2 regions of the Leisingera sp. UBA4491 genome follow, and region 2 is predicted to be linked to the other one. Evidence: riboswitches for the same ligand, from Rfam matches in the RefSeq annotation. Region 2 holds a riboswitch; the other holds the start of a gene.
The links. Region 2 has a riboswitch for cobalamin ahead of B2P87_RS09950 (aromatic ring-hydroxylating oxygenase subunit alpha). Riboswitches for the same ligand answer to the same signal wherever they lie in the genome.
Positions count from the first base shown of each region.

Region 1 (7,324 bases), on a different contig from region 2:
CCAGCGACGGCCAGATCACCAAACGCCCCATTCGGGCGCTGACTCTGTCGGCGCTGGCGCCCCGCGCGGGAGAACTCCTGTGGGATATCGGCGGCGGTTCCGGCTCGGTCTCGATCGAGTGGTGCCTGGCGGCGCGCGGGGCGCGGGCCATCACCTTTGAGCCGCGGGAGAGCCGGCTGGAAAACATTCGCGCCAATGCCGCCGCCTTTGGGATAGAGCACCGGATGACCGCTGTGCTGGGCAAGGCGCCCGCCGTGCTGGACGGCCACCCGCTGCCCGATTGCGTCTTCATCGGCGGCGGCGGCTCGCAAGCACTGCTGGACCATCTGTGGGACATCCTGCCCGAAGGCACCCGGCTGGTCGCAAACGGCGTCACGCTGGAGACCGAAACCCTGCTGATGCGCGCCCATGCGGAACGCGGCGGCCACCTGCTGAAAGCGGAGATCGCCGAAGCCGGCCCGCTGGGCACCATGCGCGGCTGGGAACGCGCCCGGCCCGTCATCCAGTGGAGCGTCACGCGATGAAGGTGGCAGGCATCGGGTTCCGCAGCACGGCCACGGCGGCGGATTTGCAGGCGGCGCTGGCGCTGACCGGCGCGCAGGTGGATGCGCTGGCGTCCGTTACCGAAAAAGCTGAAACCCCTGCCATGCAGGAGTTCGCGCGCAGCATCGGCCTGCCGGTGATTGCCTTACAGGAACAGGATATTGCCGGAGAGCAGACCTTGACCTGCTCGCCCCGGATCAAGGCGCGGTTCGGCACCGGGTCGCTGGCGGAAGCCGCGGCGCTGGCGGGCGCGCGCCATGGGGTGAAGGGCGCCAGATCACGCCTTCTCGCCCCCAGAGTTGTCACCGCGGATGGGCTTGCCACCGCGGCCATAGCAGAAAGACTTGAGCCATGACCGTTCACTTCATTGGCGCCGGACCGGGCGCTGCCGACCTTCTGACCTTGCGCGGGCGCGACATCATAGCCGCCTGCCCGGTGTGCCTCTATGCCGGTTCGCTGGTGCCGGAGGAGATCCTGAGCCACTGCCCGGCGGACGCGAAAATCGTGAACACCGCGGCCATGGACCTGGATGCCATCGTGGCGGAAATCAAGGCGGCGCATGAGGCGGGACAGGACGTGGCGCGGCTGCATTCCGGCGATCTGTCGGTGTGGTCCGCGATGGGCGAGCAGATCCGCCGCCTTAAGGCTGAGGGCATCCCGGTCAGCGTGACCCCTGGCGTGCCGTCCTTTGCCGCTGCGGCTGCCGCACTGGGAACCGAGCTGACCCTGCCGGGCCTTGGGCAGTCAGTGGTGCTGACCCGCACGCCGGGGCGCGCATCCTCAATGCCCGAAGGCGAGTCGCTGGAGAATTTTGCGCGGACCGGCACCACGCTGGCGATCCACCTGTCGATCGGCAATCTGGATCATGTGGTGGACAGCCTGACGCCGCATTACGGCGGTGATTGCCCGGTCGCCGTGGTCTACCGCGCCAGCTGGCCGGATCAGCAGATCATCCGCGCCACTCTCGAAACCCTGAAGGACTCGCTGGACGAGAAGATCTCCCGCACCGCGCTGATCCTTGTGGGGCCGGTGCTGAAGGGCGAGGGCTTTGACGAAAGCTGCCTCTATTCCGCCGACTACGACCGCCGCTACCGGCCGCAGAGCGCCGACAGCCCGTGGTCGAGCTGGAGCCATGGGGACGATTGAGGCCATGACAAATATGAACCCTCCCGGACTGATGATCTCGGCGCCCTCCTCTGGCACTGGCAAGACCACCGTAATGCTGGGCCTTCTGCGGGCGCTGGCCGAGGACGGGCTGACCGTGCAGCCCTACAAGAGCGGGCCGGATTATATCGACCCGGCCTTCCACCTCGCAGCGGCCAAACGGCCCAGTTTCAACCTGGACACCTGGGCGATGGACGGCGCGCTGCTGGATGCAGTCACCAGCCAGTCGGCAGGGGCGGAAATCTGCGTCGGTGAAGGCTCCATGGGCCTGTACGATGGTGTGGCGACGCGCGGGCAGTCGGGCTTTGGCTCCTCTGCCGAGACCGCCAAACGAATGGGCTGGCCGGTGGTGCTGGTGATCGACGTGGGCGGCCAGGCGCAGTCGGCGGCGGCAACCGCGCTGGGGTTCAAGAATTATGACCCGGAACTGCCCTTTGCCGGTGTCATTCTGAATCGCGTCGCCAGCCCCCGGCATGAGCGGCTGACGCGGCTGGGGATGGAGAAAGCAGGCATCAAGGTGCTGGGCTCCCTGCCCCGGCGCGGCGATCTGGCGCTGCCGGAGCGGCATCTTGGCCTGATCCAGGCGGTGGAACATCCCGATCTGGAAGCCGCCATCGCTGGCTATGCGGCCTTTCTGCGCGAGAATGTCGATCTCGACGCGATCAAGGCAGCAGCCCTGGCGGGTCCCGCACCCGCGCAGGCCAGTCTGCCGGAACCGCCCGCCCAGCGCATTGCGCTGGCCCGCGATGCGGCGTTTTCCTTCACCTACCCGCATCTTCTGGAAGGCTGGCGCGCGGCGGGGGCAGAGATCCTGCCGTTCTCGCCCCTGGCGGATGAGGCCCCTGCGGCGGATGCCGATCTGGTCTGGCTGCCCGGCGGCTATCCGGAACTGCACGGGCCGGCGCTGGCGGCGGCGGAGACCTTCCGCGCGGGCGTGCGCAAACACGCCGAGACCAAACCGGTGCATGGCGAATGCGGCGGCTACATGGCCTTGGGCGAGGCGCTGATCGACAAGGCAGGCAACCGCCACCGGATGCTGGGCCTCTTGGGTCTTGTGACCTCCTATGAGAAGCGCAAGTTCCACCTCGGCTACCGCCGCGCCATTCTGCAGGCGGGGATGCCGGGCTTTGGCGCAGGCACCGCCCTGCGCGGCCATGAATTCCATTACTCCACCATTCTGGAAGAACCCGACGCGCCCTTGGCGCAGGTCATGGATGCCGACGGCGGCCCGGTGCCCGAGACAGGCTCGATCAAGGGCAACGTCACCGGCACCTTCTTCCACCTGATCACGGGAGAGCGCGCATGAGCGGGTTTGTCTCCTTTGTGTCCTCCGGCCCCGGCGACCCGGAGCTGCTGACCGTCAAGGCGGTGAAGCGGCTGCAGGCGGCGGATGCGATCCTGTTCGACGACCTGTCGTCGGGGCCGATCCTGAGCCATGCCCGCGCCGACGCCGATCTGGTGGGCGTCGGCAAGCGGGCCGGCCGCCCCTCGCCCAAGCAGGACCATGTGAGCCAGCTTTTGGTCGATTACGCCCAGAGCGGCCTTAACGTGGTGCGGCTGAAATCCGGCGATTCCGGTGTCTTCGGACGGCTGGAGGAAGAGATCACCGCCCTGCGTGCGGCCGGCATCGGGTTCGAGATCGTGCCGGGCGTTACCGCGGCCTCGGCGGCGGCGGCGGCGGCGAACATTCCGCTGACCCGGCGGCTGACCGCGCGGCGGCTTCAGTTCATCACCGGCCATGACGTGACCGGCGGGCTGCCCGATGACCTCAACATGGCGGCGCTGGCCGACCCGCACGCCACCACCGTGGTTTACATGGGCAAAAGCACCTTTGCCGCGCTGGCGGAGAAGCTGATGGAGGCGGGACTGCCCGCGGACACCCACGCGCTGGTGGCGCTGGGGGTCTCCACGCCGGAGCAGAAACTGTTTTGCCACAATGTAGGCGAACTGCCCGCGGTGCTGCGCGCGATGGAGACCAAGGCGCCGGTGCTGATCCTCTACGGGCCGCTGGCCGACCAGGAACTGCCCGGCGCATGAGCCTGCCCACCCTCACCCTGTGCCGCACTTGCCGCGACGCGGACCCTGCCCTGTTCGGGCAGCTCGCCGCGGCGCTGGAAGCGGCCGGGGTGAAGGTGCGGCTGCAGCAGGCGGACTGCATGTCCGGCTGCCAAAGGCCGCAGACTCTGGCGGTGCGGCAATGCGGCAAGACCGCCTATCTGTTCGGGGAAATCACCGCCGGGGATCTGCCGGACATCCTCACCTTCCTGCGGATGTACGGCGACAGTCTGGATGGCAATTTTGCCGATGCCCGGCCGCTGGGCCAGCTGCGCTTCAAGGCGATTGCCCGCATCCCGGCTGATCTCGGCTGATCCGCCCGCGGCGGGCAGCGGCACATTCTTTTCCCGCGCCCTGGTGCGCCTTCCCTCAACCAGGAATCCTGTGCCCCGTGACGCGGAAGCACTCCGGATTGGCGGTTTCGTCCTTGACCAGACTCAGCCGCGCGGGGCATTACCAACGGATACGGTGTCTGATGGTGCCTAAGCACTGGGACTGAAACGGGAATGAGGACGGTGGACCAAATCGCGGCACCGAAGCCTCAACCGCCCCCGCGACTGTGAGCGGCGAGCGGCCTGCCATTACCACTGGCGCAAGCCGGGAAGGAGGCAGGCAGCAGCGACCCGCGAGTCAGGAGACCGGCCGTATGGGAACGCAACTTATACCGTCGGGTGTGACGGTGAGGAGGACAAGAAATGACGACCAAGACGCTTAAGGCTTCTGCCGCTGGCACCAGTGTAATTCCGGCTCTGTTTGCCGTGGTTCTGGGGCTGGGGATCATCACGCTGACCGGCCATGTTCAGGCATCCGCCCTGCATGACGCCGCGCATGACGTGCGCCACGCAACCGGCTTCCCCTGCCACTAAGGCCATGTTCAGTCGCATTCTGACCAGCGGCCTGTTCGCTGGTGCTGCAGCAGGGCTGATTACCGCCCTGCTGCAGCTGTATTTCGTGCAGCCCGTGCTGCTCCACGCCGAACTCTATGAGGGCGGCGAGCTGGTGCATTTCGGCGCTGACCCCGTAACCGCGCATCCCGACCTGCCCGGCCTGTTCGCCGAGCCTGTGCGCGATGGCCTCAGCATCGTCTTCACCATGCTGACCTACACCGGTTATGCGCTGGTGATGGCGGCGCTGATGTCCGTGGCCGAGCGCCAGGGCCATGAGATCAGCGCGCGCACCGGCCTCTTGTGGGGTCTCGCGGGCTTCATCACCTTCCACTTTGCGCCCGGCCTGTCGCTGGCGCCGGAAGTGCCGGGTGTCGCTGCCGCTGACGTCGGTGCGCGCCAGATCTGGTGGACGATCACCGTCGCCGCCGCCGGCGTGGCCATGTGGCTGATCGCCTTCGGCGGAAACCTGGTGAGCTACCTGATCGCGGCCCTCTTGCTGATGGCCCCGCATATCATCGGCGCGCCCGAGCCCGAGAGCTTCTCCGGCCCGGTTCCGACCGAGATCGGCGCACTGTTTGCCGCCCGCGCCTTTGGCGTCGGCATGGCCGCCTGGGTGCTGCTGGGAAGCTTTGCCGGATACTTCTGGCAGGCAGAAGGCAAACGCGCAGAAGCTGCCGCCTGATCCTAGCCTGACATGATCCCCGCCGGTCCCAACCGGCGGGGACTTTCATTTCCAAGGATTCCGATATGTCCCGCTCTCTCGCTCTTTTCGCCATCGGCCTGGTGTTCGGCGGCGGCGCCGGTTTTGTGATCGCCGCCGGCAATGGCGTGACCTTTGACGGCCATGACCACGGCGACCCGGCGCACCACGGCGGCACTTCTGCCGGAATGGCGGCGCATGACCATTCCCAATCGGTCAGCCTGCCCGCAGGCCCGGATGCCCCCAGCGTTGCCATCCAGCTGCACAAGGACCCGATGACCGGCTGGAACCTGCAGGTGATCCCGCAGAACTTCCGCTTTGCGCCCGAGAACGCCTCCGCCGCGGACGCGGACGGCGAAGGCCATGCGCATGTCTATGTGAACGGCGAAAAACTCGCCCGGCTTTATGCCGGCTGGATGCATCTGCCCGCCCTGCCCGGCGGAGCCGAGGTCACGGTCTCGCTCAACACCAACAGCCACAGCCAGCTGGTGGTCGACGGCCAGCCGGTGGCGGCCACGCTGACCGTGCCGGCAGGCGGCGAAGGCTCCTGACCGCCATTCCAGGCTTGCAACACCAACGGCGCGGCTCCATAGGGGGCCGTGTTTTCACGTGAAAGGCCCCGTCATGATTGAGCTTTCCCTGATTGGCATCGGCACCGGCAACCCGCAGCACATCACGCTGCAGGCGATTGAGGCGCTGAACGCGCAGGATCTGATCCTGATCCCCAACAAGGGCGCGGGCAAGGACGACCTGGCCGGGCTCAGGCGCGAGATCTGCAACCGCGCGATCAAGGGCGATGGCCCCAAGATCGTGGAGTTTGTCCTGCCGGTGCGCGACGAGGCCACCAAAAGCTACCGCAAGCGGGTGGACGACTGGCACGACGCCATCGCACAGATCTGGTGGCAGACCATCACCGCCAACCTGCCCGACGGCGGCAAGGCCGGGTTTCTGGTCTGGGGCGATCCGTCGCTATACGACAGCACCATGCGGATTGCCGAGCGGCTGAAGAAGCTGGCAGAGATCAAGCTGACGGTGATCCCGGGCATCACCTCGATCCAGGCGCTGACCGCGGCGCATGCCATCCCGGTCAATGAGATCGGCGCGCCCTTCACCATCACGACAGGCCGCCAGCTGCGCGAAAACGGCTGGCCGGACAGCGCGGATACGCTGGTGATCATGCTGGACGGCGAGTGTTCCTTTCAGGCCATTGGCCCGCAGGGGGTAGAGATCTTCTGGACCGCCTATGCCGGGATGGAGAACCAGATTTCCGTCGCCGGGCCGCTGGCGGAGGTCTCGGACAAGATCATTGCAACCCGCGCCAAGGCGCGTGCAGAGCATGGCTGGATCATGGATATCTACCTGCTGCGCAAGGGCTGAGTCCGGCGGCGCACCTGCTGGCGTCTGATGGGCAAGGCTGCTGGGCTGAGTGGCGGGGAGACAGGGATTCGAACCCTGGGAACGCTCTCACGTTCAACGGTTTTCAAGACCGCCGCATTCGACCACTCTGCCACCTCCCCGGTCCGTCAGCGGTTTAGGATGCAACGCTGGGCGAGGCAAGCGGAAATCCGTGCCGCAAGAGAAAACTGCAGCCCCCCGCCGGCCGCGCGGATTTATGCCGTCCTCGCGGGTTTCCCTTGTGCCGCTGCCTGTCAGGGTTTTCATGGCCGGATGTGCAGGCTATCATGCGCCAACCAAGAAGACCGGGCATTCCGGCGGGGGCGCAGAAGCGCCGCGGGCACAGGCAAGGATGAGAGCATGAAAGACACCATGTCGAAAGCAATGACGGCCCCGCGCGCCGCCGCGGCGGCCGTGGGCCTGCTGCTGCTGGCAGGCTGCGAGGACGGGCCGAAACTGGGCTTTCTGCAACCCAAACCCAAGGCCGAAGGCGCCGTCCAGGCCTCCAGCAGCACCAAGCTGGTGGAGCGCGACGTGGAAGCGCCCGAGGTGTTTCAGGTGACTGAAGCGGGCCTGTGGG
Region 1 is NZ_DGNN01000030.1:23,693-31,016, forward strand. Features, by position in the region: gene cbiE (precorrin-6y C5,15-methyltransferase (decarboxylating) subunit CbiE) at 1-524, shown strand, start outside; gene B2P87_RS18920 (cobalamin biosynthesis protein) at 521-898, shown strand; gene cobM (precorrin-4 C(11)-methyltransferase) at 895-1,689, shown strand; gene B2P87_RS18930 (cobyrinate a,c-diamide synthase) at 1,694-3,013, shown strand; gene cobA (uroporphyrinogen-III C-methyltransferase) at 3,010-3,744, shown strand; gene B2P87_RS18940 (DUF1636 family protein) at 3,741-4,076, shown strand; cobalamin riboswitch at 4,212-4,423, shown strand; gene B2P87_RS18945 (CbtB domain-containing protein) at 4,458-4,628, shown strand; gene B2P87_RS18950 (CbtA family protein) at 4,633-5,331, shown strand; gene B2P87_RS18955 (hypothetical protein) at 5,397-5,900, shown strand; gene cobF (precorrin-6A synthase (deacetylating)) at 5,974-6,726, shown strand; tRNA gene B2P87_RS18965 (tRNA-Ser) at 6,777-6,866, opposite strand; gene B2P87_RS18970 (SPOR domain-containing protein) at 7,105-7,324, shown strand, end outside.
Region 1: it holds a riboswitch for cobalamin, as region 2 does, so the genes downstream of both, B2P87_RS18945 (CbtB domain-containing protein) here and B2P87_RS09950 (aromatic ring-hydroxylating oxygenase subunit alpha) in region 2, are expected to answer to the same signal.

Region 2 (7,324 bases):
TTGCATGGCGGTGAAAACCGCCGAATACGCCCACCGGTTTCTGGATGAGCATGACAGGGATTTCATCGAAAGCTTCGATTTCTTTGAAAGCGACTGGATCAAGACCGGCATGAAGGAGGACCGTCTGATCTACCGGCATTTCTTCAACGAGCGAAAGCACAAGCAGCTGTTCTACTGGAGCCACGGCCTGCAGAAACGGCTGGGGCTGCAACGGGACATCCCTGCCGATATCCAGGTGCAGATCGGCAGCCAGTGGTGGTGCCTGCGGCGGCGCACGGTGGAGTGGATCCTGGGCTTCATCCGCAAGCGCCGCGATGTGATGCGGTTCTTCCGCACCACATGGATCCCGGATGAGACTTTTTTTCAGACCCTGGTGCGCCATCTGATACCGGAATCTGAAATCGACCCCCGCACGCTCACCTTCCTGATGTTCACCGACTATGGGATGCCGGTGAATTTCTACAATGACCACTATGATTTGCTGCTCAGCCAGGACTTCCTGTTTGCCCGCAAGATCAGCCCGGAGGCGAAGGAGCTGAAACTGCGCCTGGGGCGGCTTTACGCGGCGCAAGGCGTCAGTTTTCAGATCTCCAACGAGGGGCGCAGCCTTTACAGGTTCCTGGCCCAGCGCGGCCGCACCGGGCGCCGCTTTGCGCCGCGGTTCTGGGAGACCGAGAGCAGCTTGGGGCGCCAGCGCGAGCTGCTGGTCGTGGTCTGCAAGAAGTGGCATGTGGCCAAACGGCTGCTGGAGCAGATCCGCCAGGCCACCAGCATTCCCGCCGTCGAGTATCTGTTCGATGAGGAAGACACCGCCCTGCCCGACCTTGGCGGCATCCAGGCCGCGCTGATGAAGCGCACCCGCCACCGCCGGGCACTGCTGCGGATGCTGTTCGAATACTACGAGACGGACCAGCTGATTATCTGTCTGGATCCCGCCGCCATCGACCTGATGAATGACTTCCACTCGGACCGCTCCTCGACCCGGTTCCTGCACATCGACTGCGCGTTCAGCGATGACTACCTGGCCGGCCATGCCCAGCGGACCGGCCTGGCGGGCGCGCGCACGCCGCAGCTGACGCTGGAGCGGCTGCTGCCGACGATCCGCAACGATATCCTGCATGAAGGCGACCGCATCCGCGATGCCGGCTACAGTCGGCTGTACAACCTGCGCGAGGGCGCCAGCACGGAGGAAAACGCAGGCCAGCTGAGCGGTTTCCTGAACCTGCCCCGGGACAAGGCGATGGAGATTGCCGCAAGCAAGTCTCTGTTTGCCGACTGAGCCGGGCGCCGCGCCTGCAGCGGCACAGGTTGACAAGCCGGCCCCGGTGGCCTCGGCATGGGCGGATGAAGCGGCCCCGCCCGGGGCCTGCGTGCGCCCGCCTGCCGCCGGAGCGGAACCGGACCAGCAAGAGGGGTAAGGGATGGCAGACCCGGCAGAACGCAAGGCCGTCTTCTTGACCGGCAGCCTGATGCGGCATGTCACCCGCATGTCGCTGACGGCAAGCATCGGCCTGATGGCGATGTTCGCGGTGGATTTTGTCGATATGGCGTTCATCGCCATGCTGGGCAATGACGCGCTGGCAGCTGCGGTGGGCTATGCGGGCACCCTGCTGTTCTTCACCAACTCGATCAATATCGGCCTGTCGATTGCCGCAGGCTCGCTAACCGCGCGGGAACTGGGCGCGGGCCGACCGGATCTGGCCCGGCATTACGCCACCAGCGTCGCCGCCATCGGCGTGCTGACCGGGCTGGTGATGCCGATCCTTGTGCTGGCCTGGCTGGAGCAGATCCTGACCCTGCTTGGCGCCCAGGGCGAGGTGCTGCGCCTGGCGATGCGCTATGTCTGGATCATCCTGCCGACGATGTGGGTGATGGCGCTGGCGATGACCGGCATGGCGGTGCTGCGTGCCCATGGCGATGCGCGCCGCTCGATGGTGGCGACGCTTTACGGCGGCGGGCTGAATGCGGTGCTGGATCCACTGCTGATCTTTGGCCTGGGGCTGGGGCTGGACGGGGCGGCCATTGCCTCGGTGCTGGCCCGGGCCTGTATGCTGGCGGCGGCTTTCTGGCCAGCGATCCGGGTGCACCGGGGGTTCATGCGGCCTGGCTTCGGGCAGATTGCCGGCGACCTGCGCACGATCCGCTCGATTGCGGTGCCGGCGGTGCTGACCAATATCGCCACCCCGGTCGGCAACGCCATCGTGCTGCGCGAAATTGCCCAGTTCGGCACCGAGGCCGTCGCCGGCATGGCGGTGATCGGCCGCCTGATGCCGGTGGCGTTTTCGGTGATCTTTGCGCTGTCGGGCGCCATCGGCCCCATCATCGGCCAGAACTTCGGCGCAGGCCAATTTGCCCGCGTCCGCCAGGCCTTTGCGGCCGGCATCACCTTTACCGCAGTCTATGTGCTGCTGATGGCGGCGGTGCTGTTTGCGCTCAGGGCGCCGATTGCCGACCTGTTCTCGGCCACCGGAGAGACCCGCAGGCTGATATACCTGTTCTGCGGGCCGCTGGCGCTGGCCTATTTCTTCAACGGGGCGATCTTTGTCGAGAATGCCAGTTTCAACAACCTGGGACGCCCGGTCTACTCCACCTGGATCAACTGGGGCCGCCACACCCTGGGCACCTGGCCGCTGGCGGTGCTGGGCGGCTACCTGGCCGGTGCGCCGGGAGTATTGGCAGGCCAGGCCGCCGGCGGGATGATCTTTGCCGGGCTTGGCGCGCTGCTGGTGCACCGGGTGCTGCGGGGCCTCACCCGGCCTGCCCAGGTCGATGCCTTTGCGCCGCAAAACCGGCTGCATGCCCTGCTGGGCCGCCGCGGCTGGTGACGCCCTGCGGCACTGGACGCTTGATCCGGGGCCGAGCCACGGAAAAGGGCGCCCACCGGATCCGGCGCGCGCCCCTGGGCCTTCAGATCTCGACCTCAACCCGGCCGATCGGGTTGGAGCAGCAAGCCAGGATATACCCTGCCTCCACATCCTCCTCCGAGATGCCGCCGTTGTGGACCATATGCACGTCGCCCGCGGTCTTCTTGACTTTGCAGGTGCCGCAGATGCCGAAGGTGCAGCCCGACGGGATATTCAGGCCCGACGCCTTGGCCACCGCCAGCACCGTATCGGTCTCGGTGCAGGTGGCGGTGACGCCCGACGCGGCAAAGGTGATCTCTGCCGCCGCGGTCTCTTCCGGCACCACATCGTCCAGCTCCGGCACATCGGCTTCGGTCTCCACCGGCGCGCCAAAGCTTTCCTGATTGTAGTTCTCCATGTCGAAGCCCAGGCCGTTCAGCATGTCGCGCACCGCCTGCATGAACGGATCCGGCCCGCAGCAGTAGACCTCGCGCTCCAGGTAGTCGCCGGCAATCAGGCCCAGCATGATTTGATTCAGCTGCCCGCGGTAGCCGGTCCAGACCTGATAGGGGTCGTCCTCCTCGACCACGAAATGCAGCTTGATCCCCGGCACCCGCGCCGCCATGCCCTCCAGCTGGCGCCGCGCGATGATCTCGCTGGGGCGCTTGGCGCAGTTGATGAAGCTGACATCGGGCGACTGGCCGCGGTCAAACAGGTACTGGGTCATCGACAGGCTGGGCGTGATGCCGGAACCCGCCGAGATGAACAGGAACTTGCCGTTCGGGCGCTTCGGCAGAGTGAACAGGCCCGCCGGACCGGAGGCCTTGAGGAACATGCCCGGGCTCAGGTTGTCCAGCATCCAGCGGGTGCCGATGCTGTCGGCCTGCGCCTTTACCGTGACCGAGATCGACAGCGGCCTCGAGGGCGAGGAGCTGATGGTGTAGGTGCGCCAGACGGTGCCGCCCGGCACCGGAAGCTCCAGCGTCAGGAACTGGCCCGGCTGATACTTGAACCACGCGCCGGACGGCGCGCGGAAGCTGAAGGTGGCGGTGTTCGGCGCTTCCGGCACGACAGAGACGCATTCCAGCATCTCGTCGTCCTTCCACGCCAGGGTTTCGTCCAGCGTCTCGAAATTGGCCTGCAGTCCCATGCCGTTACTCCGCCGCGATCAAGTTGCGGCCGGTCAGCGCACGGGTCAGGTGCTCGGCATACCAGTTGGAGAACTGGATCACACCGCTTTCCTGCACCTCCGAATAGGGGCCGGGCTCATAAGCGGGCGAGTTGATGCCGCGCTGGTTGTCCTCCACCACGATGCGGTCCTCGTCGTTGGTGGCAACCCACACTTCGGTCAGCCGCTTCAGGTCATAGTCCTGGCCTTCGACGGCATCCTTGTGCACCAGCCATTTGGTGGTGACTTCGGTCTCGGTCGGGCTGATCGGGGTGACGCGGAACACGATGGAATGATCCGGCAGGAAGTGGTTCCAGGTGGTAGGATAGTGGAATTCCAGGAGCGTCCCCGCATCGGCAAACGGCACCCGGCCCAGCTTCTTGGCCACAGCCGCCTTGCCGTCCATGGTATAGCTCTCGGCGCCCTCGTTCAGCGGCATCCGCGCTACCCGGTATTGGCCGCGCGCGTCGATCTGGAACTGGGCCGGAATACCCGCCGCCTCGATCCGGTCGAAATGCTTCTGAAGGTGCGGCGGGGTCTCGCCGCCCTCAACACCGGTCACCGAGGGATCTTCGGGGAAGGTCCGGCACAGCGACGGGTGGTTGCCGCCGCAGTGATAGCACTCGCGGTTGTTCTCCCAGACCAGCTTCCAGTTGCCGTTCTCGATGATCGAGCTTTCATAGGCAACCTTGGCGTTGGCCAGGTCATGCGGCTCCAGATAGGGACGCGCTACAGCGGCGAAAGCATCGAAGTCCGGCGCCTCATCCGCCAGGCAGATGTAGATCAGGCCCGCCAGGTCGCGGCAATGCACCGGCTTCAGCCCGTGCTTGGACGCGTCGAAATCCGGCCCCATGTCGCGCGCCCACAAGAGCGAACCGTCCAGTTCATAGGTCCACTGGTGGTAGGGGCAGACCAGCTTGGGCGAATTGCCCTTCTTGGCCTTGCACACAACCGAGCCGCGGTGGCGGCAGGCGTTGTGGAAGGCCCGCACCTCGCCATCGGTGCCGCGCACGATGATGACATTGTAGGCGCCGACTTGATGGGTCACGAAATTGCCGGCCTTGGGGATCTCGCAGGCGGGAATGGCAAACAGCCACTCGCGGTAGAAGATCTGGCGCATGTCCAGATCCAGCACGCCCGGATCGGTATAGAATGCCTGCTCCAGGGAATAGTTTTTCTGACGGGCCACCAGTCTGGCCAGGATCTCGCTGTCGTGAAGCATCTGCTTCTCTCCTTTGCCGCATCCCCGCGGCAGGTTGGCTTGGCTGCAGGCATGAGGAGAGAGATCACAGGCCACGCGCCCGCAACCGCCCCGCCGCCGCCCGCGGTTGACGTTTTCGTGGCAAGGCTGGTTTCCGGACTGTCCCGGGGCCATTCGGCGGCGGGGCCTGGCACCTTCCCGAAGCGCATGCTTCAGTGGTCTTTGCCATGCCTTGCCCGGGGTCACCGTTGCGGGGGCAGTGCCGGAGTTTCACCAGCTTCCCAATTCTCCGCCCCAGGGGGCGGCACCTTGCTGAGGCGCAAATTGCCCTAAACGCGGCCGTTGCGCGGAGACAAATCCGACCCGCCGAAACCGGAAAAAGACATGCATGTTTGCCGTGCCCGGCGGGACAGGAATGTATAGAAACTCAAACCGGCACTCGCCAGCCCGTTTGCGGCAAGCGCTTATCTTTCATGCGGTTAGGCGCTGCCTGCCGCACCGAGCCGATTCGCAGCCAGCATTCCCGGTACCGGCCTCTTGGAAAGCGGGATGCATTAAACTATATATCGTATAGTTTAATGAAACACAGGAGCAGCCGATGACCACCGGCCACGTCTTTATCGCCACCAGCCTCGACGGTTTCGTGGCCCGCAAGGACCATTCTCTGGACTGGCTGTCCAAGCAGCCCGCCGCCGAAGACTGCGATGGCGGATTTGCCGCGTTCATGGACGGCGTCGACGGGCTGGTCATGGGAACAGGATCCTTCCGCACCCTCCTCGGCTTCGGCCAATGGCCCTACAGCAAACCGGTTGTGGTCCTCAGCAGCAGCCTGACCGGGCAGGACATTCCCGAGGAGCTGAAGGACAAGGTGCGTCTCAGCACCGCCGCGCCCGCAGACCTCATGCAGGACCTGCAAGAAGAAGGCTGGACCCGCGCCTATATCGACGGCGGCCGGCTGGTGCAGTCCTTCCTGCGCCAGGGGCTGATCGCCGATCTGACCATCACAACGATCCCGATCCTGATCGGCAGCGGCATCCCCCTGTTTGGCAGCTTGGACCGCGACATCGACCTCAAGGTGGCAAGCTCCCGGATCCTGCCCGCCGGCATGGTGCAGACCACGTTCCGGGTGATCTGACCGATGCCCCCGCGGATGGGACGCCCGCCCAAGGGCAGCCGGACCCTCAGCAAGGACGATGTGCTGAGGCAGGCCCTGCAGCTGCTCGACACGGGCGGCAGCAAGGCCCTGACCTTCAAGGCGCTGGCCGAGGCGCTTGGCGTCACCCCGATGGCCGTTGCCCATCACGCCGGCACAAGGGACGAGATGATCGCCAGCCTCGTCGCAACTGCGTTTGAAGGGTCAGACACCCCGTCAATGGCAGCAACGCCCAAGCTGCGGTTGCGGGACCTGATGACCCGCTATTGCGCCCAGGTGACCCGGCACCCGGAACTCGCGAAATGCATCCTGGAAAACCCGTCCCTGATCGGCCCCTCCCTGACCGGATTGACGCAGCTTATCGAGGCAGAAATCGCCGCCGCAGGCGTGACCGGAGCGGACGCCCGCACCCTGCTTTGCCTCATCGTGGATTACACGCACGGTTTCGCCTTTGCAGCCGCCGCGGCACCGGGAGCGGCGCTGAAGATTGACGATTTCACCCCCGCACTGGACTGGGTGCTCGACCGTATCGAATGAAAATACGCGGGCCAATCATGGCCCGCGCATCCGCTTTCGCCTTGCAGAGCCGCCCGAACGGCGGCCCGTCTTCACTTCGATTTCCAGCTGTCCAGCCAGCGGCGGAAGCGGCCCTGCCGTTCCGCAATCGCATCGCCCGCGGCATAGAGGCTGTCCTCTGCGCTTTCAATCATCGGGTCGATCCGCGCCCGGCGGAACCGGCGCCAGCGCACATAGATGGCCCACAGGATGGCGGCCAGCAGCACCAGGAAGATGATGCTGAACCAATTGGTCGGCTTGTCCTCCGGCCCTGCCACCGGTTTGATCGACACCGCATTCGGGAAGATCGACAGGAACTCGTTGCGCCAGCCGTAATGCATCACCGCCACCCACTCCGGGTTGGCCTTGGTCGAGATGCTGTCATTGGCGTCGGTGTACAGATT
Region 2 is NZ_DGNN01000017.1:146,242-153,565, forward strand. Features, by position in the region: gene B2P87_RS09935 (DUF5928 domain-containing protein) at 1-1,279, shown strand, start outside; gene B2P87_RS09940 (MATE family efflux transporter) at 1,422-2,825, shown strand; gene B2P87_RS09945 (hybrid-cluster NAD(P)-dependent oxidoreductase) at 2,908-3,993, opposite strand; gene B2P87_RS09950 (aromatic ring-hydroxylating oxygenase subunit alpha) at 3,998-5,233, opposite strand; cobalamin riboswitch at 5,341-5,539, opposite strand; gene B2P87_RS09955 (dihydrofolate reductase family protein) at 5,811-6,347, shown strand; gene B2P87_RS09960 (TetR/AcrR family transcriptional regulator) at 6,363-6,902, shown strand; gene B2P87_RS09965 (DUF1523 family protein) at 6,974-7,324, opposite strand, start outside.